DNA from 2 places in the Streptococcus gingivalis genome. Region 2 is predicted to be linked to the other one. Evidence: predicted binding sites of a transcription regulator. Region 2 holds the regulator's gene; the other holds the start of a gene.

Region 1 (15,072 bases), on a different contig from region 2:
AAGTATTCGATGGTAGAATGAGGTAAAATAAATATAAAGGAGACCATTTTATGAAAAAAATGATCTTATCGACAGCTGCTCTTTTGACGATTGTTTCCCTAGCTGCTTGTTCAAACAAACAAGACACAAAGAAGGAAACTTCAAATAGTCAATCAACTACTAAAGTGACGAGCAAATCTGCCAACACTTCAAAAAGCAAGGATACCTCAACAGATTCAGAAGAGACTTCATCTTCTAGCCTCTTAACAGACGCTGAAATCAGCAAGGCTAAAACAGTTGGAGACTTTAAAAAGTTGTTTGCAAAATTAATGGATCAATCTGTTTCTATTACTGAAGAAGCAGGTACTTCTGTGACAGGTTCTGCAAAAGAACAATACGATGCAATGATTAGTACCTTAAAGCAAGGATTAGAAAACCAAAAAGATATCTTTAATGAAAGCTTGGAAAGCATCGGTTCAGATAGTACTGTCGTTCCTAAAGAAGACCGTGAAGCTCTGATCGAAAGCTTGAAAGATGCTCGAGAAGAGTTGGAAAGTACTCGTAAAGAAATGAAAGATATGCAGAAAGAATTGAGTAAATCTCCTGTTGCTGATGATTCTAGTGACGATTCAGACTCAGATTCTGACGAATAATAGCAAAAAAAGGTTGGAAATTTCCAGCCTTTTTCTTATTTTTTTCGAATGATATAGATGAGGAGGTGGGGCTATGTTTATTGCCATGGATAAAAATAAAGAGCGCTGGAATTGTATGGAGGAGATTCCGCCTGTGACAGAAGGTCCCTTCTATTGCTTGGTTTGTCATAGTCCAGTGCGTCTAAAAAATGGCTCGGTTCTACGGGCTCATTTTGCTCATATAAAATTACAGCATTGTCCCTATCATCACGAAGCTGAGAGTTTTGAACATCTGGAATTGAAAGCTTGTCTTTATGATTGGGCCTCTAAGGAATCTAATACAGAGGTAGAAAGTTATTTAGCAGACTTTCAACAAATTGCCGATCTTTTGGTAGTAGACAAGAACTTAGCTTTGGAAGTGCAGTGCAGCTCCCTATCTTTAGAACGCTTGAAGGAGAGGAGCGATGCTTATCGATCCAACGGTTACCAGGTCTATTGGTTACTTGGTAAAAAGTTGTGGCTCAAGGAAAGACTAACAAAGCTACAGGCTGGCTTTCTTTATTTTAGTCAGAATCGAGGGTTCCATCTTTGGGAATTGGATCTGACAAAGAAAGAGCTACGTCTGCAATACCTCATTCATGAGGATTTACGAGGGCGATTGCATTATCAAACAGAAGTTTTCCCTTTTGGTCAAAGGTCTTTACTGGAAGTCTTACGGACCCCTTATCTTTCGCAACCCATGCAGCAAATGGCAGTCGAGCTCGATCGTACATTTTTAACGTATATACAGCAGCAACTCTTTTATCGTCATCCAAAGTGGCTGAAGCTTCAGGAAGAACTCTATTTGCAGGGACACCATCTGATGGAACTGGGGCTGGATTTCTTTTATCCTCTTTGTCGTCCGATCCTTTCACAGAACTTGCTCCAAATTGAAGAGGATGTAGAAGATTACTACCAGCAATTTATGGTCTATTATCAGTCGCAAGGGATCCAACCCGTTCAGATCCTTTATCCCCCACGTTTTTATGCTCAACAGAAAAGCTAACTTTCTAAGATAGAAATCCTCCCGAAATGTTCATTTTTATGCTAAAATAGAACCATTGGAGGATTAATCGAAATGGTAAAACAACGTAATGAAATTGATGAAAAATACCAATGGGATTTGTCGACAATTTTTGCGACAGATCAAGCTTGGGAAGAAGAAGCAGCCAGCTTAGCTGCAGATATTAAAGCAGCAAACCACTATGCTGGCCATTTGTTGGATTCAGCGCAAACACTTTTGGATACAACCAATGCATATTTGGAATTGAGCCGTCGCTTAGAAAAGGTCTACGTCTATGCCCATATGAAAAATGACCAAGATACACGAGTGGCTAAATACCAAGAGTACCAATCAAAAGGGATGTCTCTTTATAGCTTGTTAGGCGAAACCTTTGCCTTCTATGAGCCTGAATTCATGGCCATTACGGATGAGCAGTACAAAGCCTTTGTGAGTGAGGTTCCAGACTTGGAGCAATATGGTCATTATTTTGATCGTTTGCTTGAGAAGAAAGAACATGTCTTGTCTCAAAAAGAAGAGGAATTACTTGCAGGAGCTGGTGAGATCTTTGCGGCTGGTGGAGAAACTTTTGAAATCTTGGACAATGCAGATATTGTTTTCCCAACTGTACATGATGACAAGGGCGAAGAAGTTCAATTAACCCATGGGAACTATATTTCTTTGGTAGAATCTAAAGATCGTGCCGTTCGTAAAGAAGCTTACGAAGGTCTCTACAAGGTCTATGAACAGTACCAACATACCTATGCTAAAACCTTGCAAACCAATGTGAAAGTTCATAACTTTAATGCCAAAGTTCGCAAATTCTCATCTGCTCGTGAAGCGGCCCTTTCTGAAAACTTTGTACCAGAAAGTGTTTATGATAGCTTGGTAGCAGCGGTGAACAAACATTTGCCACTCTTGCAACGCTATGTGCAATTGCGCTCAAAAATTCTTGGAATCTCAGACTTGAAGATGTACGATATGTATACGCCATTATCCGATACAGACTACAAGTTTACTTATGAAGAATCATTGGCCAAAGCAGAAGAAGTCTTGGCTGTTTTGGGTGAGGACTACCTTTCTCGTGTAAAACGTGCCTTTAGCGAACGGTGGATTGATGTGCATGTCAACCAAGGAAAACGCTCAGGTGCTTATTCAGGTGGTTCTTATGATACCAATGCCTTCATGTTGTTGAACTGGCAAGATACATTGGATAATCTCTTCACCTTGGTGCATGAAACTGGTCACAGTATGCATTCTAGCTATACCCGTGAAACCCAGCCTTATGTCTATGGGGACTATTCCATCTTCCTTGCCGAAATCGCCTCTACAACCAATGAAAATATCCTGACCGAACGTCTGTTAGAAGAAGTAGAAGACGATGCAACTCGCTTTGCTATTTTGAATCACTTCTTGGATGGCTTCCGTGGAACCGTCTTCCGTCAAACCCAGTTTGCCGAATTTGAGCATGCCATTCATAAAGCAGACCAAGAAGGTACCGTTTTGACTAGTGAGTTCTTGAACAACCTTTATGCAGAGCTCAATGAAAAATACTATGGTCTTTCAAAAGAAGACAACCCTGAGATCCAATATGAATGGGCTCGGATTCCTCACTTCTACTATAACTACTACGTCTTCCAATATTCAACAGGTTTTGCAGCAGCTTCTGCCTTAGCTGAAAAAATAGTTCACGGAACTCAGGAAGATCGTGACAAATATATCGACTACTTGAAGGCTGGAAATTCTGACTATCCACTCAATGTCATCCGCAAAGCAGGTGTTGATATGGAAAAAGAAGACTACTTGGACGCAGCCTTTGCGGTCTTTGAACGTCGTCTCAATGAATTTGAAGCCCTAGTAGAAAAATTAGGACTCGCATAAGATGGTAGAGTCTTATAGTAAAAATGCCAACCACAATATGCGCCGGCCAGTGGTTAAAGACGAGATCGTTGACTTTATGCGCACGCGTCAAAAACCGGTAGCAGGTGCCTTGGAGGAGTTAGAAGCATTCGCCCGCAAGGAAAATATTCCGATTATTCCGCATGAAACGGTAGCTTACTTTAGACTACTCCTACAAGCCCTACAACCAAAGAAAATCCTTGAAATTGGGACAGCAATTGGATTTTCAGCGCTCTTAATGGCTGAAAATGCTCCCGATGCACAAATTACCACTATTGATCGGAATGAAGAGATGATTGGCTTTGCTAAGGAAAATCTGGCTAAATACGATCAGAGAAAGCAAATCACCTTGCTTGAAGGAGATGCAGTAGATGTATTGCAGGATTTAACAGAGACCTATGACTTTGTCTTTATGGACTCTGCTAAGTCTAAGTACATCGTCTTTTTACCACGGATTCTCGAACTCTTAGAGGTTGGGGGAATTGTGGTACTGGATGATATTTTCCAAGGAGGAGATGTTGCCAAGGACATCATGGAAGTGCGTCGTGGGCAACGAACCATTTACCGGGGGCTTCAGAACCTCTTTCATGCGACTCTCAATCATCCAGATTTGACCGCCAGTTTGGTGCCACTTGGAGATGGTATTTTGATGATTCGGAAAAATGCAGAGACGGTAACCTTGCCAGATCCTAGCTCTTTTTAGGTAAATTTAAGGTATTCTCTCTAATTTGTGGTAAAATAGAAGAAGTTTAAAAAGGAACGGAGAATAATTTTCATGAAGAAAAAACTTGTAGCAGGTGCTGTGACCTTGCTATCAGTCGTAACACTAGCAGCGTGTGCCAATGGCACAAACAAAGATATCGTGACCATGAAAGGGGACACGATCACAGTTTCTGATTTCTATAATGAAATCAAAACCAACCAAGGTGCTCAACAAGTTCTTTTCCAAATGACCATCAATAAAGTCTTTGAAAAAGAATATGGATCAAAAGTTTCTGATAAAGAAGTCGATAAAGAATTGGCTAAACAAAAGAAACAATTAGGCAACCAATTCGATGCTTACTTGGCGCAACAAGGCTTGACGGAAGAAACAGCGAAGAAACAAATCCGTAGCAATATGTTGTTGGAGTATGCAGTCAACCAAGCGGCTAAGAAAGATATCAAAGAGTCTGACTACAAGGCAGCTTTTGAATCTTACACACCAGAAGTAACAGCACAAATTATCAAGTTAGATTCAGAAGATAAAGCAAAAGAAGTGTTGGAAGCTGCTAAAGCGGAAGGTGCAGACTTTGCCCAAATCGCCAAAGACAATTCAACAGATACTGCTACAAAAGATAAAGGTGGCGAAGTCAAGTTCGATTCAGGAACATCAGGTATCCCATCTCAAGTCAAAGAAGCTGCCTTTAAATTGGATGAAAACGGCATTTCAGATGTGATCACAGTTTCAGCAGGTCAAAACTATTCTGCTAGCTACTATATTGTCAAATTGAATAAGAAAACAGAAAAAGGTTCTGACTGGAAGAAATACGAAAAACGTTTGAAAGAGATCATTGTTGACGGTCGTAAGCAAGATACCAACTACATCCGTAGCATTATTGCAAAAGCGATGACCAATGCTAATATCAAGGTCAAAGATGATGCCTTCAAATCAACATTTAACCAATATTTGCAAAATATCGGTGTTCAAACGAGCGATAGCAAATCATCATCTAAAAAATAGTTGACGGTTCCTTTTGGAACTTGTATAATGAAATAGTTGAGAATAAATCATTGTTACTCGGAATCAGAGAAGTGGCGGGGGTGCGAGCCATGGAAGAGAAATGATTTTGCTACTCGGCTGAGACAATTGCATATAAAATGAAGAATGACAAGTTCATTGAATGAAGGTGGTACCGCGGTTTTTCGCCCTTCGTTTAGTGGCTTGTTTTTTGTTTATGGGCAGTTGTCTGGAGCTTTTTAAAGGAGATCAAAAGATGCGAACCTATCAAGTGAAACAAAAATTTCGATTGGGTGGCGAGCGGTTCGATATCAAAGATGAGTTGGGAAATGTTGAGTACCAGGTTGAGGGATCTTTTCTTAAGATTCCCAAGACTTTTACCATCTACGATAAGAATGGACAAGAAGTGAGCCACATCGTTAAAAAAACAATCAGCCTTCTTCCTAAGTTTGTGGTTGAGTTGAAGGATGGGGACCGCTTTTTTATCCATAAAAAACTGACGCTCTTCAGGGATAAATACGATATCGAAGATTTGGGACTTCGGGTACAAGGAAATATCTGGGACCTAGAATTCAAATTATTCGATGATCGGGATCAAATCGTCGCTGAGATTAGCAAGGAACTCTTTCATCTAACCTCTACCTACCAAGTATCGGTCTATGAGGATGAATACGCTGATTTAGTCATCTCACTTTGTGTCGCCATCGATTATGTCGAAATGTTAGAAGCTGGCGCAAATTAAGCTTAAAAAAATTAGGAGAAAAATATGAAACAATTATCTAGTGCACAAGTCCGTCAAATGTGGCTTGATTTCTGGGCAAGCAAAGGTCACTCTGTAGAACCATCTGTTAGCTTGGTTCCAGTAAACGACCCAACGCTTTTGTGGATTAACTCAGGGGTTGCCACTCTTAAGAAATACTTCGACGGAACCATCAAACCTGAAAATCCACGGATTACCAATGCTCAAAAAGCCATCCGTACCAACGATATCGAAAACGTAGGGAAGACTGCCCGTCACCATACCATGTTTGAAATGTTGGGGAACTTCTCTATTGGAGATTACTTCCGTGATGAAGCCATTACGTGGGCTTATGAGCTTTTGACAAGTCCGGAATGGTTTGATTTCCCTAAAGACAAACTTTACATGACCTATTACCCTGACGACAAGGATTCATACAACCGTTGGATCGCTGTTGGGGTAGATCCAAGTCACTTGATCCCAATCGAAGACAATTTCTGGGAGATCGGTGCGGGACCTTCTGGACCAGATACAGAAATCTTCTTTGACCGTGGAGAAGCCTTTGACCCTGAAAACATCGGTCTTCGTCTGCTTGCGGAAGATATCGAAAACGACCGTTACATCGAAATCTGGAACATTGTCTTGTCACAATTTAACGCTGACCCAGCAGTTCCTCGTAGCGAATACAAGGAATTACCACACAAGAACATTGATACGGGCGCAGGTTTGGAACGTTTGGTAGCCGTTATCCAAGGGGCGAAGACTAACTTTGAAACAGACCTCTTCATGCCGATCATCCGTGAAGTGGAAAAGATGTCTGGTAAAACCTATGATCCAGATGGCGATAACATGAGCTTCAAGGTGATTGCTGACCACATCCGTTCGCTTTCATTTGCGATTGGAGATGGGGCTCTTCCAGGTAATGAAGGACGCGGTTACGTTCTTCGTCGTCTCCTCCGTCGTGCTTCCATGCATGGTCAAAAATTGGGGATTGAAGGAACCTTCTTGTATAAATTGGTTCCAACCGTTGGGAAGATCATGGAAAGCTACTACCCAGAAGTACTTGAAAAACAAGACTTTATCGAAAAAATTATCAAGAGTGAAGAAGAATCATTTGCTCGTACCTTGAACTCTGGTCAACACTTTGCCCAAACCATCGTTGAAGACTTGAAAGCCAAAGGTCAAACAGTGATTGCTGGTCAAGATGTCTTCAAACTCTATGATACATACGGATTCCCAGTGGAATTGACAGAAGAAATCGCAGAAGAAGCAGGTATGACAGTCGACCGTGAAGGTTTTGAAGCAGCCATGAAGGAACAACAAGAACGTGCGCGTGCATCAGCTGTTAAAGGCGGATCCATGGGGATGCAAAATGAAACCCTTCAAAACATTACAGTTGAAAGTAGCTTCAACTACAATGCTAGCCAATTGCCTTCTAAGTTGGTGGCTATTGTAGCGGACAATGCAGAAGTAGAAGCTGTATCTGAAGGGACTGCATCACTGATCTTTGCAGAAACTCCATTCTATGCTGAAATGGGTGGACAAGTTGCGGACCATGGTCAAATCTTGGATGCTGCAGGAAACGTCGTAGCGACAGTGACAGATGTTCAAAAAGCACCAAATGGACAACCACTTCATACTGTTGAAGTTCTTGCTCCTCTTGCCTTGAACCAAGAATACACCTTGGCGATCGATACCAATCGTCGTCATCGTGTCATGAAGAACCACACTGCGACTCACTTGCTCCATGCGGCTCTTCACAATATCCTTGGTAACCATGCAACCCAAGCAGGATCTCTCAACGAAGTAGAATTCCTTCGCTTTGACTTTACCCACTTCCAAGCCGTAACTCCTGAAGAATTGCGAGCTATTGAACAACAAGTCAATGAAAAGATTTGGGAAGCGATCGCAGTCGAAACAATTGAAACAGATATCGATACTGCTAAAGAAATGGGAGCCATGGCCCTCTTTGGTGAGAAATACGGTAAGGAAGTCCGTGTTGTCACTATTGGTGATTACTCTGTTGAGCTCTGTGGTGGTACTCACGTAGGTAACACTTCTGAAATTGGTCTCTTCAAGATTGTCAAAGAAGAAGGGATCGGATCAGGAACTCGTCGTATCTTGGCAGTGACTGGTAAGGAAGCCTTTGAAGCTTATCGTGAACAAGAAGATGCTCTGAAAGCAGTCGCAGCAACTTTGAAAGCTCCTCAACTCAAAGAAGTCCCTCACAAGGTGGAAGGTCTTCAAGAACAACTCCGTCAATTGCAAAAAGAAAATGCAGAATTGAAGGAAAAAGCAGCAGCAGCGGCAGCAGGTGATGTCTTCAAGAATGTTCAAGAAGCAAACGGACACCGTTACATTGCCAGCCAAGTTTCTGTATCAGATGCAGGTGCCCTTCGTACCTTTGCGGATAACTGGAAACAAAAAGATTACTCTGATGTGCTTGTTCTTGTCGCAGCCATCGGTGACAAGGTCAATGTCCTTGTAGCCAGCAAGACAAAAGATGTGCATGCAGGTAATGTGATCAAAGAATTGGCTCCAATCGTCGATGGACGTGGTGGTGGTAAACCAGACATGGCCATGGCAGGAGGAAGCAACCAAGCCAAGATCCAAGAATTGTTGGATGCTGTAGCAGGTAAATTGTAATTATCGAAGAGGTTGGATGTTTGTTCAACCTCTTTTTTCAAAAAAGAAGCAGATCCAATTAGAAAAAGATTGCAACAAAAAAACCTTTCCGTCTGGAAAGGTTTCAGATTGAAGATAAAGTCTTCTGAAAAACTTTCCTTAGGTGAGTACGGACGTCAGCGAACTTCTACGAAGTTCCATGACTAATTCTTGAGACTAAGGTCTCAAGAATTCCGAGTGTCTGAGACTACTATGTCTCAGACACTTTTCTCACGGCGGAAAGTTTTTAATCTTTAAAAAATAAAAGTCATTTTTTGAAAATCATCTATCTGTTTTATGTAAAACAATAGGTTGTCTACATTTAAAAACCTTTCCAAACGGAAAGGTTTTTCTTCTTATAGTCCGTAATTGTAATCGTCATCCTGCATGGCTTCTACTTCACCGAGAAGGTAACCATTTCCGACTTGAGAGAAGAAGTCGTGGTTAGATGTACCGGTTGAGATTCCGTTCATAACGATTGGGTTGACGTCATCCGCTGAGTCTGGGAAGAGTGGATCTTGTCCCAAGTTCATGAGGGCTTTATTAGCATTGTAGCGAAGGAAGGTCTTGACTTCCTCTGTCCAGCCCACACCGTCATAGAGGCTCTCTGTATAGCCTTCTTCATTTTCATAGAGGGTATAGAGCAGGTCATACATCCATTCTTTGAGTTTTTCTTGTTCTTCTTCTGGTAATTCGTTAAATCCAAGTTGGAACTTGTAGCCGATATAGGTTCCGTGAACTGATTCGTCCCGAATGATCAACTTGATGATCTCAGCTACGTTGGCCAATTTGTTGTTTCCAAGATAGTAGAGAGGTGTGAAGAAACCAGAGTAGAAGAGGAAGGTCTCAAGGAAAACGCTGGCGACTTTCTTTTCAAGGGGAGTCCCATTGAGATAGATTTCGTTGATGATTTCTGCCTTCCTTTGAAGGAAAGGATTGGTGTTGGTCCATTTGAAAATCTCTTCGATTTCTGACTTGGTATTCAAAGTAGAAAAGATAGAAGAGTATGACTTAGCATGGACAGATTCCATAAATTGGATGTTGTTAAAGACAGCTTCTTCATGGGGAGTACGAATATCCGCACGAAGGGCTTGAACACCTGTTTCAGATTGCATGGTATCTAGAAGAGTTAATCCCCCAAAGACTTTACCAACTAGGTCTTTTTCTTTATTAGATAACTTTCTCCAGTCATCCAAGTCGTTTGACAAAGGGATACGTGTATCCAACCAGAATTGCTCTGTCAGTTTTTCCCAGGTCGATTTATCGATGACATCTTCGATCGCATTCCAGTTAATGGCTTTGTAGTATGTTTCCATTTGCATCACTTTCTTTTTCTATTCATTCAATCGTTACTATTCTACCATAAATTGATAGAATACCGCACAAAAAGTCGGCGAACCGACTTTTGATAGCTATCTAGGATAGCGGATTAGATGACACAGCTTTCACATTGGTTGGCGCCAACTTCTCCACCATCATCTGTAAAGGTACGGACGTAGTAGATAGACTTGATACCCTTGTTAAAGGCGTAGTTCCGAAGGATAGACAAGTCACGAGTGGTTTGTTTGTTTTCAGTTTTCCATTCGTAAAGACCCTTTGGAATATCGCTGCGCATAAAGAGAGTCAGTGAAAGACCTTGGTCTACATGCTCAGTTGCAGCAGCATAGACATCGATGACTTTTCGCATATCCATGTCGTAGGCAGAAGTGTAGTAAGGAATCGTTTCCGTTGACAATCCTGCTGCAGGGTAGTAGATCTTACCGATTTTCTTCTCTTGGCGTTCTTCAATCCGTTGTGTAATTGGGTGGATAGAAGCAGATACGTCATTGATGTAGCTGATAGATCCATTTGGTGCGACAGCTAGGCGGTTTTGGTGGTAAAGACCATCTGCTTGAACTTTAGCACGCAGTTCTGCCCAATCCTCAGCACTTGGGATAAAGATATCTTTAAAGAGTTCTTTGACGCGATCAGATTTTGGTACAAATTCTCCAGTCGTGTACTTATCAAAGTAAGTACCATTGGCATAATCAGATTTTTCGAAGTTGTGGAAGGTAACACCACGTTCGCGCGCAATGTTGTTTGATTCTACGAGAGTCCAGTAGTTCATGAGCATGAAGTAGATGCTCGTAAACTCAATAGACTCCGGTGATCCGTATTCGATCAATTGTTGGGCAAGGTAGCTATGAAGTCCCATGGCTCCAAGACCAAAGGTATGCGCCAGTTTATTTCCGTGGTCAATAGTTGGAACGGCTACGATATGAGAGCTATCTGTAACGAAGGTCAAAGCACGAACCATGGCACGAATCGAACGACCAAAATCAGGTGAAGTCATCATGTTAACTACGTTGGTTGAACCAAGGTTACAGGAGACGTCTGTTCCCATTTGAACAAATTCTTGGGCATCGTTGATCAAGCTTGGTTCTTGAACTTGAAGGATCTCTGAACACAAGTTACTCATGATGATTTTTCCATCAACAGGGTTTGCCCGGTTAGCAGTATCAATGTTGACTACATATGGATAGCCAGATTCTTGTTGCAATTTAGAAATTTCAGTTTCCAAATCACGTGCCTTAATTTTAGTCTTGCGGATATTTGGATTAGCAACCAACTCATCGTATTTTTCAGTGATGTCGATGTAGTTAAATGGTACTCCGTATTCACGTTCCACAGAGTATGGGCTGAAGAGGTACATTTCTTCATTCTTACGCGCCAACTCGTAGAACTTGTCTGGCACGACGACACCAAGTGAGAGAGTCTTCACCCGAACTTTTTCATCAGCATTTTCTTTCTTAGTTGAAAGGAAGGCGATGATGTCTGGGTGGAAGACGTTGAGGTAAACCACCCCAGCCCCTTGGCGTTGTCCCAATTGGTTAGAGTAAGAGAAGCTATCTTCGAAGAGTTTCATAACTGGAACCACTCCAGAAGCGGCTCCTTCATACCCTTTGATTGGTGCTCCAGCTTCACGAAGGTTGCTGAGAGAAATCCCAACCCCACCACCGATACGAGACAGTTGAAGGGCAGAGTTGATGGAACGTCCGATCGCATTCATATCATCGGTTACTTGGATCAAGAAACATGATACCAATTCCCCACGGCGGGCACGTCCAGCGTTTAAGAAAGAAGGAGTAGCTGGTTGGTAGCGTTGGTGGATAATTTCGTTTGCGATGTCTCGCGCGATAGCTTCATTTCCATCAGCAAAATAGAGAGCATTGAAAAAGACACGGTCTTCCATGCTTTCAAGATAGTATTCTCCATCATTTGTTTTCAAAGCGTATTGGTTATAGAATTTGTAGGCCGCCATGAAGGACTTGAATTGGAAGTTTTGATCTTTGATAAATTGGGCCAATTCCTCTAAAAATTCAGGACGGTATTTCTCGATAAAAGCTCTCTCAATGTAATTGTGCTCGAGAAGGTACTGAATCTTGTCTGTAATCGAGTCAAAGGTTTTAGTATTTGGTACAACATTTTCTTTAAAGAACGCATCCAAAGCTTCTTTATCTTTATGAAGCATGATTTGGCCGTTTACTGGACGGTTGATTTCATTGTTAAGACGAAAATACGTCACATCTTCAAGAGATTTTAATCCCATAATAATCCTTTTCTAGTTCAAAAAAATGAAGAGGAGAAGTCCTCTCTTTCCAAGTAAAAAGTCTAGTGTTAGGTTGCTAACGCTAGACCCTATTTAAGCAAAATACTGTGTTTATTAAGAAAGTTTCTTCAACTTAGCTGGTTGAAAACCAGAAAATACTTCATCCGGTGTTTGAATAACTGGAGCAGCATTGAAGCCAAGGTTCTTAACATGCTCTACAAATTCTGGCTGTTCATCTAAGTTAATTTCGCGGTATTCCACATGATTGCTATCGAGGAATCGCTTGGTCATTTTGCATTGAACACAATTATTTTTTGAATAAATGGTTACCATTTCTTTTTCGTTCTCCTATCGAAATATAAATCTGTAAACAGTATAAACAAAATCCAGCAACTTGTCAACAAAATAAAACTAAATATTGTGCAAAGATATGAAATGGGGTTTTTAAAACACAATATATTGTGGTGAACGGAAATTGAGAAATTCCAAGAAATGGGATAGGAATAGGCTTTAAAGCATCTTTAATTAGTTATAATTTTTTTGTGAATCAATATCCTGTGGTACACTTGCTTCTTTTTATTTGAAAGCGGAGGAAAATGTTACTTATAATATAGTAGAAAATTGAAAAGATTTGTTCTCCATTCTTCAGGTACTTCTTAGAATGTATCTAAATTGGGATTTTTCGCAGTCTTTTTCTGTAAGTCAGTGATAAAAATCTTGAAAAAAATTTCAAAAGATGATATAATACCAAATTGTAAGGGTTATCAAAAGGTAACTCAAAAACTATTTTTTAAAAGGAGAGTCCAATTATGGCTTCTAAAGATTTCCACATCGTGGCAGAAACAGGTATCCACGCACGTCCAGCAACTTTGTTGGTTCAAACTGCTAGCAAATTTGCATCAGACATCACTCTTGAATACAAAGGTAAATCAGTTAACTTGAAATCAATCATGGGTGTTATGAGCCTTGGTGTTGGTCAAGGTGCTGACGTTGTAATTTCTGCTGAAGGTGCTGACGCTGATGATGCAATCGCAGCTATTTCAGAAACAATGACTAAAGAAGGATTGGCTTAAAAATATGACAAAAATGCTAAAAGGAATTGCAGCATCTGACGGTGTTGCCGTTGCTAAGGCATATTTGCTCATTCAACCAGACTTATCATTTGAGACTGTTTCAGTCGAAGATACAAGTGCAGAAGAAGCTCGTTTGGATGCAGCTCTTGAAGCTTCACAAAACGAGCTTTCTCTTATTCGGGAGAATGCAGTAGCAAGCCTTGGTGAAGAAGCAGCGCAAGTTTTTGATGCGCATATGATGGTTCTCGCTGACCCTGAAATGATTGGTCAGATCAAAGAAACGATTCGTACGAAAAAAATCAATGCAGAGGCTGGCTTGAAAGAAGTCACTGACATGTTCATTGCAATCTTTGAAGGAATGGAAGACAATCCTTACATGCAAGAACGTGCAGCAGACATTCGCGACGTTACCAAACGTGTCCTTGCCAACTTGCTTGGTAAGAAATTGCCAAACCCTGCTTCTATCAATGAAGAAGCAATCGTGGTTGCGCATGACTTGACTCCATCTGATACAGCACAGTTGAACAAAAAGTATGTAAAAGCTTTTGTCACGAATATCGGTGGACGTACAAGTCACTCAGCTATCATGGCTCGTACACTTGAAATCGCAGCTGTTCTTGGTACAAATAACATCACAGAACTTGTCAAAGATGGCGATGTTTTGGCTGTTTCAGGGATCACTGGTGAAGTGGTGATCAACCCTACTGAAGAACAAATCGCAGCCTTCAAAGCAGCTGGTGAAGCTTATGCCAAACAAAAAGCTGAATGGGCTCTCCTTAAAGATGCGAAAACAGTGACTGCTGATGGAAAACACTTCGAATTGGCTGCCAACATCGGTACACCTAAAGACGTTGAAGGTGTAAACGATAATGGTGCAGAAGCTGTTGGTCTCTATCGTACTGAATTCTTGTACATGGATTCTCAAGACTTCCCAACTGAAGATGATCAATACGAAGCCTACAAAGCAGTTCTTGAAGGTATGAATGGTAAACCTGTGGTTGTTCGTACAATGGATATCGGTGGGGATAAAGAACTCCCTTACTTTGATCTTCCTAAAGAAATGAACCCATTCTTAGGTTTCCGTGCTTTGCGTATCTCTATCTCTGAGACAGGTAACCAAATGTTCCGTACACAATTGCGTGCTTTGCTTCGTGCATCTGTTCACGGTAAATTGCGGATCATGTTCCCAATGGTTGCTTTGTTGACTGAGTTCCGTACAGCTAAAGGTATTCTGGAAGAAGAAAAAGCGAAATTGGTTGCTGAAGGTGTTGCCGTTGCTGACGACATCGAAGTAGGGATCATGATTGAAATCCCAGCCGCAGCGATGTTGGCTGACCAATTTGCCAAAGAAGTTGATTTCTTCTCAATTGGTACAAACGACTTGATCCAATACACAATGGCTGCTGACCGTATGAACGAACAAGTTTCATACCTTTACCAACCATATAACCCATCTATCCTTCGTTTGATCAACAACGTGATCAAAGCGGCGCACGCTGAAGGCAAATGGGCAGGTATGTGTGGTGAAATGGCCGGTGACCAAACTGCTGTTCCACTTCTTGTCGGAATGGGCTTGGATGAGTTCTCTATGTCAGCGACATCTGTCCTTCGTACACGTAGCTTGATGAAGAAACTCGACACAGCTAAAATGCAAGAATATGCTAACCGTGCTCTTACTGAATGTTCAACAATGGAAGAAGTTCTTGAACTTTCAAAAGAATACGTGAACGTAGACTAAGAA
Region 2 (15,072 bases):
TACTGAAATGGTCGTTGACAAGTTGCCTGAAATTGCGCGTGCTGTCGCAGAACCATTAACCAAGGTTGATAAGATCACCATGTACGGGGAAGGCAATGCTTCTAAGATGGTGGGCGATATTATGCAAAGTATCGACCAAGTCTCTCAAGGAGCCGGATTTGATATTCGTCAATTGCTAGCAGGAGCTCTTGGGGTCAATATGACGGTCAACAAACTCAAAGAAGGAGAACAACCGGTCATTGAAGCAGAGGAGTTAGCTTCTAAAGAAGATTAATGCCATTCATCAAGAAGTGTCTGAGAACTGTTTCTCGGGCACTTTTGTTTTTAAGATCAAATGACTTGCATGATCTTCTCCCTCTTGGAGAAGGCGGGAAGCTATTTTCTGCTTTCTTTTGAGGAGGAAAAATGGTAGAATAAAGGCAAACTATAAAGAGGAGTGTCACATGACTAAAGCAAACTTTGGTGTTGTTGGTATGGCCGTAATGGGTCGTAACCTTGCCCTTAATATCGAATCTCGTGGCTATACAGTTGCCATTTTTAACCGTAGTAAAGAAAAAACAGAAGATGTGATTGCTTGCCATCCTGATAAAAACTTTGTGCCAAGCTATGATATCGAAAGCTTCGTAAACTCAATCGAAAAACCACGTCGTATCATGCTCATGGTTCAAGCAGGACCTGGTACAGACGCAACTATCCAAGCCCTTCTTCCACATTTGGATAAAGGTGATATCTTGATCGACGGAGGAAACACTTTCTATAAAGATACCATCCGTCGTAACGAAGAGTTGGCGAATTCAGGGATCAACTTTATCGGTACAGGTGTATCTGGTGGTGAAAAAGGTGCCCTTGAAGGTCCTTCTATCATGCCTGGTGGACAAAAAGAAGCATATGACTTGGTAGCTGACGTTCTTGAAGAAATCTCTGCAAAAGCACCTGAAGATGGAAAACCATGTGTGACATACATCGGTCCTGATGGAGCTGGTCACTACGTGAAAATGGTCCACAACGGGATCGAGTACGGGGATATGCAATTGATCGCAGAAAGCTATGACCTCATGCAACACTTGCTTGGCCTTTCTGCAGAAGACATGGCTGAAATCTTCACTGAGTGGAACAAAGGTGAATTGGACAGCTACTTGATTGAAATCACTGCGGATATCCTTGGACGCAAAGACGATGAAGGTCAAGACGGACCAATCGTAGACTACATCCTTGATGCTGCAGGAAACAAAGGAACTGGTAAATGGACTAGCCAATCAGCGCTTGATCTTGGTGTGCCATTGTCACTGATTACTGAGTCGGTATTTGCGCGCTACATTTCAACTTATAAAGAAGAACGTGTACACGCTAGCAAGGTGCTTCCAAAACCAGCTGCTTTCAAATTTGAAGGAGACAAGGCTGAGTTGATTGAAAAGATCCGTCAAGCCCTTTACTTCTCAAAAATCATTTCTTACGCACAAGGTTTTGCGCAATTGCGTGTAGCTTCTAAAGAAAATAACTGGAACTTGCCATTTGCAGATATCGCATCTATCTGGCGCGCTGGATGTATCATCCGTTCACGTTTCTTACAAAAGATTACAGATGCTTACAGACGTGATGCAGATCTTGCCAACCTTCTTTTAGATGAGTATTTCTTGGATGTAACAGCTAAGTACCAACAATCAGTTCGTGATATCGTAGCTCTTGCTGTTCAAGCAGGTGTTCCAGTACCAACCTTCTCAGCTGCCATCACTTACTTTGATAGCTACCGTTCAGCTGACCTTCCAGCAAACTTGATCCAAGCACAACGTGATTACTTTGGTGCCCACACATATAAACGTAAAGACAAAGAAGGTACCTTCCACTATTCTTGGTACGACGAAAAATAATCTTGCTCTATGGTCAAACGAGTTCTACTAGTAGAAAATGAGAAGCAAATCGCTCGCTTCATTGATTTGGAACTTCAAAAAGAGGGGTATCAAGTTGATGTGGTCGAAGATGGAAAAGCGGGTCTGTCCTTGATTGCTGCGACCAAATATGATCTGATCTTGTTTAATTACGATTTGTCAGATATGTCTGGTGAAACATTCGCAGAGGAAATCAGTCGGATTCGCCCAGCTTCTGTTTTGATTGTTTTGGATAGCCGCGAAAAAATTGCTGAGCACAAAGAGAGTATTCAGCGCTTTGCCGTTTCCTATATGGTCAAACCCTTTATTATCAGCGATTTGGTAGATAAGATCACAGCCATTTTTAGAGGACGTGATTATATTGACCAACATTGTAGCCAGATGAAAATCCCAACATCATACCGCAATTTGCGCATTGATGTGGAACACCATACCGTCTATCGTGGGAAAGACATGATTAGTTTGACCCGCAGGGAGTATGATCTCTTAGCGACTCTGATGGGAAGCAAAGGGGTGGTGACACGAGATCAGTTGTTGGAAAGTGTCTGGAAGTACGAGAGTACAGGTGAGACTAATATTGTGGACGTCTATATCCGTTATCTCCGTGGGAAAATTGATCTACCCGGTCAAAAAAGCTATATTAAGACCGTTCGTGGGATTGGCTATGCCATGCAAGACGCATTAGAATAAAATATTCGAACCCTTAGAGGGTTCGAATATTTTTATACTTCAAGGGAAACGTTTGCGTTCGGGAAGAATAGGTTTTAAAAAGGATTTGGCTTAAAAAAGATAAAATTTGGAGAAAAAAATGGATGTAAGGCTTTACAAATTTTTAAAATATGGTATACTAGAAACAAATTAAGCGCAAACGTTTTCTTAAAACAAAGCCTTAAACAATATAAGGAGGTTGAATGATGAACAAAGGATCATTCAAAAGTTTATTTAGCTTTGAATTCTGGCAGAAGTTCGGTAAGGCCTTGATGGTCGTTATCGCTGTCATGCCAGCGGCTGGGTTGATGATTTCAATCGGGAAATCAATCCCTATGATCAACCCGAATTTATCTCCACTTGTTATTACAGGTGGGATTCTCGAACAAATCGGTTGGGGGGTTATCGGTAACCTTCACATCCTCTTTGCACTCGCTATCGGTGGTAGCTGGGCCAAAGAGCGTGCAGGGGGTGCCTTTGCAGCTGGTCTCTCTTTCATCTTGATTAACCGTATTACCGGTGCAGTTTTCGGAGTGACATCTGCAATGTTAGCTGATAAAGCTGCAACGGTTCATACAATCTTCGGTGGATCGATTAAAGTTGCGGATTATTTCATCAGTGTTCTTGAAGCACCAGCCCTTAATATGGGGGTATTTGTAGGGATTATCTCAGGTTTCGTTGGAGCAACTGCCTTCAATAAATACTACAACTACCGTAAACTCCCAGAAGCCCTTTCTTTCTTCAATGGGAAACGCTTTGTACCATTCGTTGTTATCGTCCGTTCAGCTGCTACAGCCTTGGTTTTGGCAGCCTTGTGGCCAGTAGTTCAATCAGGAATTAATGGATTTGGTGTTTGGATTGCCAACTCACAATCAACAGCTCCAGTATTGGCACCATTCTTGTTTGGTACCTTGGAACGTCTTCTCTTGCCATTTGGTCTTCACCACATGTTGACCATTCCAATCAACTATACTCAATTGGGTGGTAGCTACCAAGTTCTTACAGGTGCTGCCAAAGGAACAACTGTATTTGGACAAGATCCACTTTGGTTGGCTTGGGTAACAGACCTTGTCAACTTGAAGAAAGCTGATCCTAGCCAATACCAACACTTGCTTCATGCTTACACACCAGCTCGTTTCAAAGTTGGTCAAATGATCGGATCATTTGGTATCTTGATGGGGATTGTGGTTGCCATCTACCGCAATGTGGATCCAGATAAAAAAGAAAAATACAAAGGGATGCTTTTTGCAACTGCCCTTGCAACATTCTTGACAGGTGTAACAGAACCAATTGAATACATGTTCATGTTTATTGCTACACCATTGTACATCATCTATGCTCTTGTTCAAGGGGCTGCCTTTGCAATGGCTGACTTGGTTCACCTTCGTGTCCACTCATTCGGTTCAATCGAGTTCTTGACACGTACCCCAATGGCCATCAACGCTGGTTTGGCATTAGATATCTTTAACTTTGTATGGGTAACAGTCCTCTTTGCCTTTATCATGTACTTCATTGCTAACTTCATGATTAAGAAATTCAATTATGCAACTCCAGGACGTAACGGTAACTATGAACAAAATGATGATGCCCCTGCAGGAGATGGTGCAGCAGCAGGTGCTGCTACAAGCTCAGCAAGCTCACAAGTCATTAACATTATCAACCTTCTTGGTGGACGTGCCAATATCGTAGACGTTGACGCATGTATGACTCGTCTTCGTGTAACTGTTAAGGACGCTGAAAAAGTCGGAACAGAAGAACAATGGAAAGCTGAAGGCGCTATGGGTCTTGTCATGAAAGGACAAGGTGTCCAAGCGATCTACGGACCTAAAGCTGACGTATTGAAATCTGATATCCAAGACGTACTTGATTCAGGTGAAGTTATTCCTGAAACACTTCCTAGCCAAATGACAGCAGTTCAAAAGGCTGAAGCAACCTTTAAAGGGGTAACAGATGAAGTTCACTCCGTTGCAGATGGTGAAGTTATCAATATTGAAGATGTGAAAGATCCTGTATTCTCACAAAAAATGATGGGAGACGGATTTGCAGTTGAGCCTGAAAATGGCCATATCGTTTCACCAGTTGCTGGTAAAGTTACTAGCGTCTTCCCAACCAAACATGCCCTTGGTTTGGTAACAGATAATGGTTTGGAAGTCTTAGTTCACATCGGTCTAGATACAGTTAGTCTTGAAGGAAAACCATTTGAGGTTAAAGTTACTGAAGGTCAAACAGTGGCTACTGGAGACCTCTTGGTAGAAGCAGACCTTGATGCAATCCGTGCAGCTGGTCGTGAAACTTCAACAATTGTTGTCTTCACAAATGCAGATGCGATTAAATCCGTTAAGGTCGAACATACTGGTAAATTGGCAGCAAATGCACCAGTTGCAACAGTAGAATTATAAGAGATGTCGGCAAAGAAAACGAGGTTGGGGCAGTGTACCCGGCCTCTTGCCGTTTCTTGATTTGAAAAGAAGGAGAAATCAGGGGATGAAATTTTTAACATTAAATTCCCATAGTTGGATGGAAGAGAATGCCCAGCAAAAATTTGAGACCCTCAAGGAGCAAATTTTAGAAGCACAATATGATGTGATCTGTTTCCAAGAGGTCAATCAAGAAATGGCCTCAGAAGTAGTCAAAACGGATGAGTATTATCAAGCTTTGCCATCAGCTGTAGCCATTCACAAGGATCACTTTGTTCGCGTATTGGTTGAGGAGTTGGCTGCTCAAGGTCTTCACTATTACTGGACTTGGGCTTACAACCATATTGGCTATGATCACCTCAATGAGGGGGTAGCCGTTCTTTCGCGTCAACCTTTGAAGGCGGATGAGATTTTGGTCTCCAATATGGATGATCCAACGGACTACCATACGCGTCGGGTGGCCGTTGCCCATACAAGTGTAGATGGCAAAGAGATTGCTGTTGCCAGTGTCCATCTTTCTTGGTGGGACAAAGGCTTCCAATTTGAGTGGCCACGCATTGAGAACTACTTCAGCCAAGTAGGGAAACCCTTTATTCTAGCGGGTGATTTCAATAATCCTGTTGGTCAAGAAGGCTATGAAACAATTCTATCAAGTTCACTTGAACTTCAAGATAGCTTTATTGAAGCTAAAGAAACAAAGGGTACCTATACTGTAGGTCCTGGAATTGATGGCTGGACGGACAATCAAATTCCCTTGCGAATTGATTACGTCTTTGCAAGTCCAGAATGGGACATCCAGCGTCTTCATGTCATCTTTGATGGGGAAAATAAACCCCATGTCAGTGACCACTATGGCTTAGAAGCTGAATTATCACTTTAATATAAACGGAGAGTCGAAAGGAAAACGATTTTTTTCAAATCGTCCTTCGACTCTTTTTTTATGTATCAAAGAGGAGCAGGCATAGGGGATTCTCCTGTTCTTCTGCTTTCTTTACGATTCAATTTATGGTAAAATGAAGTGTTAAAACAGTTTAAGGAGGTAGCAAATGCGTTGTCCAAAATGTGGTGGAAGTAAGTCTAGTGTGGTGGATAGTCGACAAGCTGAAGATGGGAATACCATCCGTCGTCGCAGGGAATGCGAAGAATGCCATTATCGCTTTACTACCTACGAACGTGTAGAAGAACGGACACTAGTAGTTGTCAAAAAGGATGGGACACGCGAGCAATTTTCTCGTGATAAAATCTTTAATGGCATTATCCGCTCGGCTCAAAAACGGCCTGTTTCTAGTGATGAAATCGAAGAAATTGTAAACCGGATTGAGCAAAAGGTTCGCAGCCAAAGTGATAATGAAATCAACAGTGAGTATATTGGTTCTTTGGTCATGGATGAGTTGGCAGATCTGGATGAGATCACCTATGTCCGTTTTGCTAGTGTTTACCGGAGTTTCAAGGATGTTGGTGAATTAGAGACCCTCTTGAAGCAAATCACGAAGGGAACCAAGAAGAAAAAGGAAAGATAGATGAAGCCCAATACGCCTTTCGCATTTTTAAAAAATAATCTTCTTCCACCGGCAGGGGCTGCATTGGAGCAGTATTACCTGCCTATTTTGGAGACGGATACGGTAGCGGTTTATCGGTATCTACTCGCCTCTTACGATCAGGGTGAAAAACAATATTTACTGGCACAAATCCTCAATCATTTGAATATAGGATTTCCACAGTTGCTACTTGCCTTTGATCGTTTAATTGCCATGGGGTTGATCGATCTCTATGAGGAAGAAGTTGGGATCACCATTCAGTTACATGCTCCTCTTGAGGCAGGAGAATTTTTTTCGAATGCTGTTTTCAAACGCTTGCTTGAAAAAAAGATTGGGGAAAAGGCCGTGGAAGATCTGCTCCCAGTACGCTCTTTAGGGACTAGACGGCAAGTTTCCTTCTCGCAAGTCTTTGGAATAGATGCTGGGGAGACGACCGTTCTTCCAAGTAAGAAACAGCAGTTTGATATGGAGATGTTTAAGCGAATGATGGGGCGTGATGGACTTCGTTTTGCGGATGAAGGAGAAGCAACCCTAGCTCTCTTTGCCATCGCAGAAGAGCAACAATGGACCTGGTATGAAACCTATCTCCTAGCAAAAGAAACGGCTGTAGACCGGATTGTCTCTCCAAAGAGAATGAAGCAAAAGTTGGCTCAGGCCAACCAAGAGCAACCCCGCATGTCCTATAGCCGTCAGGAAGAAACCATTCTGAGAGAAGCTAAGGCAAAATCCAGCCTACAATTTCTAGCGGAGATTAAGAAGGCACGCAATGCGACCATTACGCAGAGCGAACGCAAGACTTTATCCAAGTTAGCTGATCTAGGCTTACTAGATGAGGTGATCAATATTATCTTATTGTTGACCTTTAACAAGACCCAGTCTGCTAATCTCAATGAAAAGTATGCTTTGAAGGTAGGAAATGATTTTTCTTATCAAGGGGTCAACAGTGCAGAAATGGCGATTTTAAAAGTCCGAGAACGTCAGGAACAGACTAAGTCTCAAGGAAACAAGGGGACGACAACTGCCCCAGCCAAAGGCAAGCCAAGCAATGTTCCTAAGTGGAGCCAACCGCACTATCAAAATCAAACCAGTCAAAAAGAAAAAGTGGATCTTGCAAAAGAGAAACAACGCCTATTAGAAAAATTAAATCAAGGAGGTGAGTAGATGGAAAGTGTAGGTCAAACCCTGTCTCACATGAATCGTGCCCGCCAATTCAACTATGAGGATTTGGTGGCACAGATTTTAGCAGACCAAGAAGTCGCTGCCTTTATCCAAGCTCAGTCTTTGTCTGAGCAAGAAATTCGACGGAGTATTTCAAAATTTAATCAATACATTAGTGAACGCAACCGTTTCTTATTGGGAGATCCAGATTATATTGCCAAAGGTTATAAGCCCATCCTAACCATGAATGAAGGTTATGCAGATGTGGCCTATGAGGAGACACCAGAGTTAATCGAAGCCCAAAAACGAGCTGCGATCAACCAACGTCTCAACTTGATCAATCTCCCTTCAACCTTGAAAGAAGCGAGTCTAGCCAAGGTGGAACTCGATGATAAGGGGCGATTTGAGGCCTTTGAAGAATTAGCTAATTTTGTGGCCAACTATCCTGAATATCAAAAGGGGATCTACCTCTATGGTGATTTCGGAGTAGGAAAGAGCTACATGATGGCAGCCTTGGCTCATGATTTATCCGAAAAACGCCAGGCCTCTACTACCCTACTTCATTTTCCAAGTTTTGCTATCGATGTTAAAAATGCCATCAGTTCAGGCTTGGTCAAAGAAACCGTCGATCAGGTGAAAAAAGCCGAAATTTTAATTCTGGATGATATCGGTGCGGAACAGATGTCAGCCTGGGTGCGAGATGAAATCTTACAAGTGATTTTGCAGCACCGAATGCAGGAAAATCTCCCAACCTTCTTTACTTCTAACTTTAATTTTGAAGAGTTGGAACGTCATTTTGCAGCTTCGCGTAATGGAGATGAAACCTGGCAGGCCAAACGGGTCATGGAGCGCGTGAAATTTTTAGCCAAGGAAATCCATTTGGAAGGAGTCAATCGCCGATGAATGAAACCATCCGTTTAATGAAATCTCATTTTTCTGTTCGCCGTTTTAAGGAAGAAGCCATCAAAGAAGCTGACCTCAAGGAAATTTTATCAGCTGGGCAGATGGCATCAAGTTGGAAAAACTTTCAGTCTTATTCTGTGATTGTGGTCAAAAGCAAGGAGAAGAAAGAAGCTCTTTACGACTTGCTTCCTCAAGAAGCGATTCGCCAATCAGATGTCTTTCTCCTCTTTGTTGGAGATTTAAACCGCGCTGAAAAAGCTGTCAAACTTCATGAGCAGGATTTCCATCCTGAAGGGGTGGACAACTTACTGATCACCTCAGTGGATGCGGCTCTAGCAGCTCAAAATACGCTATTGGCAGCTGAAAGTCTCGGCTATGGTGGAGTGATTATCGGCATGTTGCGCTACTGTTCAGAAGAAGTCGCAGAACTCTTCCGTCTGCCAGGCTATACCTATCCTGTTTTTGGGATTGCTCTCGGAGTACCTAATCAGCAGCATGCAGTGAAACCACGTTTGCCATTGGAGCAGGTTGCTTTTGAAGAAGAATACCAAAAACAAGACCCATCAGTTGTGACTGCCTATGACAAGGTTCAGGCAGATTATGCTGGAGCGCGTGCAACAGACAGCTGGAGCGAGCGCCTTGCAGCTCAATTTGGTCAACCTGAACAAGAAGAGACCAAAAAACTACTAAAAAAACACAAACTATTATGAAATGAAGAGAGGCGTTCTTGAACCGAGGTCTCGCCTTTCATTAGAAAAGAGGAAATCATGGCCCTACCAACTATTGCGATTGTAGGCCGTCCCAATGTCGGAAAATCGACACTCTTTAACCGGATTGCCGGTGAGCGGATTTCCATCGTTGAGGATGTAGAAGGAGTCACTCGTGACCGCATTTATGCAACAGCTGAGTGGTTGAATCGAAAATTTAGTATCATTGATACGGGGGGAATTGATGACGTAGATGCCCCATTTATGGAGCAAATCAAGCATCAGGCAGAAATTGCTATGGACGAAGCAGATGTGATCGTCTTTGTCGTTTCTGGGAAAGAAGGGATCACGGATGCGGATGAATATGTCACTCGTATCTTGTATAAGACCCATAAACCGGTGATTCTTGCAGTCAACAAGGTGGATAACCCAGAGATGCGCAATGATATCTATGACTTTTATGCCTTAGGACTAGGTGAGCCACTACCAGTATCCTCTGTCCACGGGATCGGAACTGGGGATGTGCTCGATGCCATCATCGAAAATCTTCCGAATGACACAGAAGAAGAAAATCCAGATATCATCAAATTTAGCTTGATTGGTCGTCCAAATGTTGGGAAATCAAGCTTGATCAATGCGATCCTTGGAGAAGACCGGGTCATCGCAAGCCCTGTTGCTGGAACCACACGGGATGCCATCGATACCCATTTTACCGATGCAGATGGCCAAGAATTTACCATGATCGATACAGCTGGTATGCGCAAATCTGGTAAAATCTATGAAAACACTGAGAAATATTCTATCATGCGTGCCATGCGTGCCATCGACCGCTCAGATGTGGTTTTGATGGTTATCAATGCCGAAGAAGGGATTCGGGAGTATGACAAACGGATCGCTGGCTTTGCTCATGAAGCTGGTAAAGGTATGATCATTGTTGTCAACAAATGGGATACCATTGAAAAAGACAACCATACCATGAAGCAGTGGGAAGATGACATTCGCGATCAATTCCAATACCTTTCTTATGCGCCGATTGTTTTTGTCTCTGCCTTAACCAAACAACGCTTGCACAAGTTGCCAGAGATGATTAAACAGATCAGTGAGAGTCAAAATACACGGATTCCTTCAGCTGTCTTGAACGATGTGATTATGGATGCCATTGCCATTAATCCAACGCCGACCGACAAAGGAAAACGTCTCAAGATCTTCTATGCGACACAAGTGGCAACCAAGCCGCCAACTTTTGTGGTCTTTGTTAACGAAGAAGAACTGATGCACTTCTCATACCTCCGTTTCTTGGAGAACCAAATTCGCAAGGCCTTTGTTTTTGAAGGAACTCCAATCCATTTGATTGCGCGAAAACGGAAGTAGGGAATACGAGACAAATGGATCAAAGTGGAGAAGGATATTTCAAATGATAAAACGCTCATTCTTCCAACTATGAAAACAACTAAAAGTAGCGCATAAGCGTTGCTTTTTTTAATAAGCTGGTAAAATGAAGTGGAGGATAGTCAGATGCGTAGTATCATGGTCCGGATATTCTTTATTCCTTATGCTTTTTTTAAGGATGAGTAGAGTAAACTCATGAAGATCATGAGAGCTTTAGGTTTGTGTACTTATTATTTAAAATCTATCTGTATCTCTTGTTTCTCGGTTCGATCGTAAGCTTGGAGCTCTTGATCCTATTGTTGGGGATTTTATTAAAAAATAGGTCGTGTTTTTTGTCTTTTTCTGTGGGCTATCAGGATCTTTCTCCTCTCTATTTATCTATTCTGTCTATTGTTCGCTCAGACGGTTAAAAGAGAAAAATCATGGATAGCTGATTGAGGTAACTCTATTACGAAATCAGGTGAAAAGCTGGGACAATACTGTCTCAGTTTTTTTCTAAAAGTAAGTTAAAATCCTTTTAATAGTAAAATTATCTTTTCTAATTTTTTCTTAAATATGGTATAATAAAGGGATTAATCTAAGGTGGTAAACATGGCAAAATTAATTCCTGGGAAGGTTCGTTCACAAGGGAGCCTTCTCTATGAAGCTGGGAAGGTTTCCCTTCAGGAAGTAAAAGAAAAATACCTGTATTTTCGGGTGGAAGAAGAAAGCTTGCGGTACAGTTTGGACGACGATGCCGTTTTTTGTAGCTGTGCTTTCTTTCAAAAGAAAAAATTCTGTACGCATCTAGCAGCTGTAGAAGCTTTTTTGAAGAATGATGACAGTGGGAAAGCAGCTCTTACAAGCCTTGAAGAAGACGCCACGGCGACTGAAGAAACGCAGGAGAAGGTCTCTTTTGGAAGTTTGTTTTTAGACCAGGTCCTTCCAAAAATCGAAAAGAAAGAAACACGCTATGTCTTATCAGCAGTCGGGCAGGAGGATGAATACTCTGGTCAATTCTTGTGGACTCTTCGCATTCGTCGCTTGCCAGACGAGCGCTCTTATGTGATCAGAGATGTACTAGCTTTTTTGCAGACCCTTCAGAAAGAAGGCCATTTTGCAATTGGCAAAAGTTACTATGAACCCATTTCTTACTTAGAATTTGATGGGTCTAGTCAGGATGTGATCAATTTCCTACAAGGCTTGGTCATAGATAGTGGATCGAAAGAGCAAGATTTCTTTCCCAATGCTGGACGCCATCTTTATTTTCCACCGACTCTCTTTGAAGAAGCTGTAGAATTATTGATGAATTTGGATTCCTTCCTCTTGCAATACAGCATGTACGATTTTTCTGAAGTCTATTTTCAGGATGTCCATGGGGAGGAAGAACTCTTTCATTTTCAGGTGGAAGACCATGGTGATTTTTACGAATTGATCATTACGGAGCCACAAGTGAAGGTTGTCGAGTCTGCTGTTTACCTGTTTCGAAATGGTGTTTTCTATCACCTGACGCCCCAACAGCGAACCCTATGGAAGGCCATCCAAGATCTTCCAATGGATCAGGATCGCAAAAAACGCCTGCATTTTGATCCAACGGATCAAACAAAGCTTTCCTATAGTTTAAAAGAGTTCAAAAAACTGGGGCAAATAACAGCTCCGACCAGCTTTTTAATCCACGATTTCACTCCAGAATTTCATTTTGATCTAGCACAGGACCAGACTGTTTTACTGGATGTTGTCTTTCAATACCAGGATCGTGTGGTGACCACGCGTGAGGAACTCCTCAATCTTCCTTATTCCAGTGATTTCGATAAGGAGCAAGAAGTCCTTTCAACCATGCTAGCAGCAGGTTTTACAGACGACTTTTCTTCCCAAAGAAGTCCTTTATCAAGTGAGCAAATCTATCCATTCTTTCACCAACAGATCCCGACTTTTGAAGCCTTAGGAGAGGTTACCCTCTCTGATAGCCTTTTAGATCTTTATCAAGTGGAGCGTCCAAAAATTGATGTTAAAACCAATGGCAGTCTACTGGAGATCGGTTTTGACTTTGAAAGTGTGGATCCAGCCGAAGTGGACCAGGTCCTCAAAGCTCTAGTAGGGCAAAAAGACTATTTTGTCAGCCATACAGGGAAAGTTCTTGTCTTTGATGAAGAAACTAAGAAGATCAGTCGAGCCTTAGCAGATCTGCGGGCGAAAATGAGCAAGGGTGGGAAACTACAAGCCCGCCGGATTGCCGCTTATCAGCTATCTGATTTGTTGGCAGATCAAGACAATGTTCATTTTTCAGAAGACTTTCGAAATTTAGCTCATGATTTGACTCATCCAGAAGACTTCCAACTCCCTCAGATGACAATCCAAGCGACCCTAAGGGATTACCAAGAAACAGGGGTCAAATGGTTCTCCATGTTAAATCATTATGGTTTTGGTGGTATTTTAGCGGATGATATGGGGCTTGGGAAAACCCTGCAGACTATTTCCTTCTTGACCAGTGTCGCAAAAAAAGAAACTAAAATCTTGATTCTAGCTCCATCTAGTCTCATCTACAATTGGAAACAAGAATTTTCAAAATTCGCTCCTCAGATGGAAGTGGCAGTCGTCTATGGTCTCAAGCAGCACCGAGATGAACTCATCGCAACCAATCCACAGGTAGTTATCACTAGTTACGCGTCTTTCCGTCAAGATGTGGAGGAATACCAGAAGAATCAGTATGAGTACTTGATTCTAGATGAAGCCCAGGTCATGAAAAATGCCCAAACCAAGATTGCCCAACACTTACGTGGCTTTGAGGTTCCGCATGTGTTTGCCTTATCTGGGACACCGATTGAAAATCATGTGGGTGAACTCTGGTCTATTTTCCAAATTGTTCTTCCAGGGCTCTTCCCAGCTAAAAGAGAATTTCAAAAATTGAGTCCTGAGACCATTGCACGATTTGTCAAACCTTTTGTCATGAGACGGAAAAAAGATGAAGTGCTCCAAGAATTACCGGACTTGATTGAAACAACCTACCACAATGAGTTGGATGAAAGCCAAAAAACGATCTATTTGGCTCAATTAAAACAAATTCAAGATCGGGTTCGAAGCTCTAGCGAGGAAGAACTAAATCGGAGTAAGGTGGAAATTCTCTCGGGTCTCATGCGCCTTCGCCAAATCTGTGATACCCCCGCCCTCTTTATGGAAGACTATCAGGGAGATAGTGGGAAATTGGAGAGCCTTCGAGATCTTTTGGGTCAAATCAAGGATGGCGAACACCGGGTTTTGATCTTCTCTCAATTTAGAGGCATGCTGGATATCCTAGAGCAGGAAATTGACCAGCTTGGCATGACCTCCTTTAAAATCACAGGTTCTACTCCCGCTAAAGATCGACAAGAAATGACCAATGCTTTTAATGCAGGTGAGCGCCATGCTTTTCTCATTTCTCTGAAGGCTGGAGGGGTTGGATTGAACCTCACTGGTGCCGATACGGTCATCTTAGTCGATTTGTGGTGGAATCCTGCAGTGGAAGACCAAGCTATTGGACGTGCCCATCGAATGGGACAGGAACAAAATGTTGAAGTTTATCGCATGATTACTCGTGGTACGATTGAAGAAAAAATCCAAGAACTGCAAGCTTCCAAAAGACACTTGGTCTCAACGATTTTAGATGGAACGGAAACACGATCTAGTTTATCGGTTGAGGAAATTCGTGAGATTCTTGGAATTCAGTCAGAATAGCTTGAAAAATTCTGTGAATAGTTTATAATTAATGGAGTGTCGAAAGGAAGAAAGCATGACAGAAAAATATTTTCCTCAAGTAGGGGATAATGAGTTGATGTTAACAGAGATGCCTCACATGAACCTGTATGATGAAACAGATTTGATTAGTAACATTACAGGCGACTATGTGGATAAAAATTATTTGGAATGGCAACCGATTGCTGAAAATACCAAACCTAAGCATCCTTACCACCAACCACTAGAAGAGCCCCTACCGAAAAGACGGCCAGTAAGAAAACCTGATTTTAAAGAGCCGATTGATAAAAAAAGCCCTGCCAATCGTTATGCAGAGGAAGCTAGAGAGCGTGCGCGTGAAGATCTGAAAAAGAAACGTACAGCCCCCTATCTGACAACGGATCCAACAGCTACTACAAGTAAGCGGAAAAAACCATTTATTTCAGAACGAAAACCTGGCCAGCCAACGGCTCCCTTCCAAAAGGAAAACCCAGGCGAGTTATTGAAATATAGCAAACGATTGCGGCAAGATCAGTTGATCCTTGCAGAGTTCGAATCTGCAGGAGAACCAGAAGTGGCAGAACCGACTGAAAAGAAAAACAATTATGATTTCTTAAAGACTAGCCAAATATACAATAAAGATCAGCACAAGTTGAAACCACAGCCAATTAAACAGGAA

The links. The regulator NrdR, encoded in region 2, represses ribonucleotide reductase genes. The targets are predictions, from matches to a motif close to ACACNATATATNGTGT.
Region 1: a site for NrdR is predicted at 12,708-12,723, ahead of nrdH (glutaredoxin-like protein NrdH). Genes of this name have one in related genera too.

What each region holds. Positions count from the first base shown of each region.
Region 1 is NZ_JAYKTO010000001.1:760,613-775,684, reverse strand. Features, by position in the region: gene SM122_RS03795 (lipoprotein) at 51-632, shown strand; gene SM122_RS03790 (competence protein CoiA family protein) at 706-1,656, shown strand; gene pepF (oligoendopeptidase F) at 1,729-3,531, shown strand; gene SM122_RS03780 (O-methyltransferase) at 3,533-4,252, shown strand; gene prsA (peptidylprolyl isomerase PrsA) at 4,325-5,269, shown strand; gene SM122_RS03770 (LURP-one-related/scramblase family protein) at 5,523-6,008, shown strand; gene alaS (alanine--tRNA ligase) at 6,033-8,651, shown strand; gene nrdF (class 1b ribonucleoside-diphosphate reductase subunit beta) at 9,026-9,985, opposite strand; gene nrdE (class 1b ribonucleoside-diphosphate reductase subunit alpha) at 10,099-12,258, opposite strand; gene nrdH (glutaredoxin-like protein NrdH) at 12,373-12,591, opposite strand; gene SM122_RS03745 (phosphocarrier protein HPr) at 13,068-13,331, shown strand; gene ptsP (phosphoenolpyruvate--protein phosphotransferase) at 13,336-15,069, shown strand.
Region 2 is NZ_JAYKTO010000002.1:743,083-758,154, forward strand. Features, by position in the region: gene SM122_RS09985 (flotillin family protein) at 1-274, shown strand, start outside; gene gndA (NADP-dependent phosphogluconate dehydrogenase) at 444-1,868, shown strand; gene SM122_RS09995 (response regulator transcription factor) at 1,878-2,576, shown strand; gene SM122_RS10000 (PTS transporter subunit IIBC) at 2,801-4,993, shown strand; gene SM122_RS10005 (endonuclease/exonuclease/phosphatase family protein) at 5,079-5,891, shown strand; gene nrdR (transcriptional regulator NrdR) at 6,058-6,531, shown strand; gene SM122_RS10015 (replication initiation and membrane attachment family protein) at 6,532-7,710, shown strand; gene dnaI (primosomal protein DnaI) at 7,711-8,610, shown strand; gene SM122_RS10025 (nitroreductase family protein) at 8,607-9,320, shown strand; gene der (ribosome biogenesis GTPase Der) at 9,378-10,688, shown strand; gene SM122_RS10035 (DEAD/DEAH box helicase) at 11,298-14,396, shown strand; gene SM122_RS10040 (hypothetical protein) at 14,452-15,072, shown strand, end outside.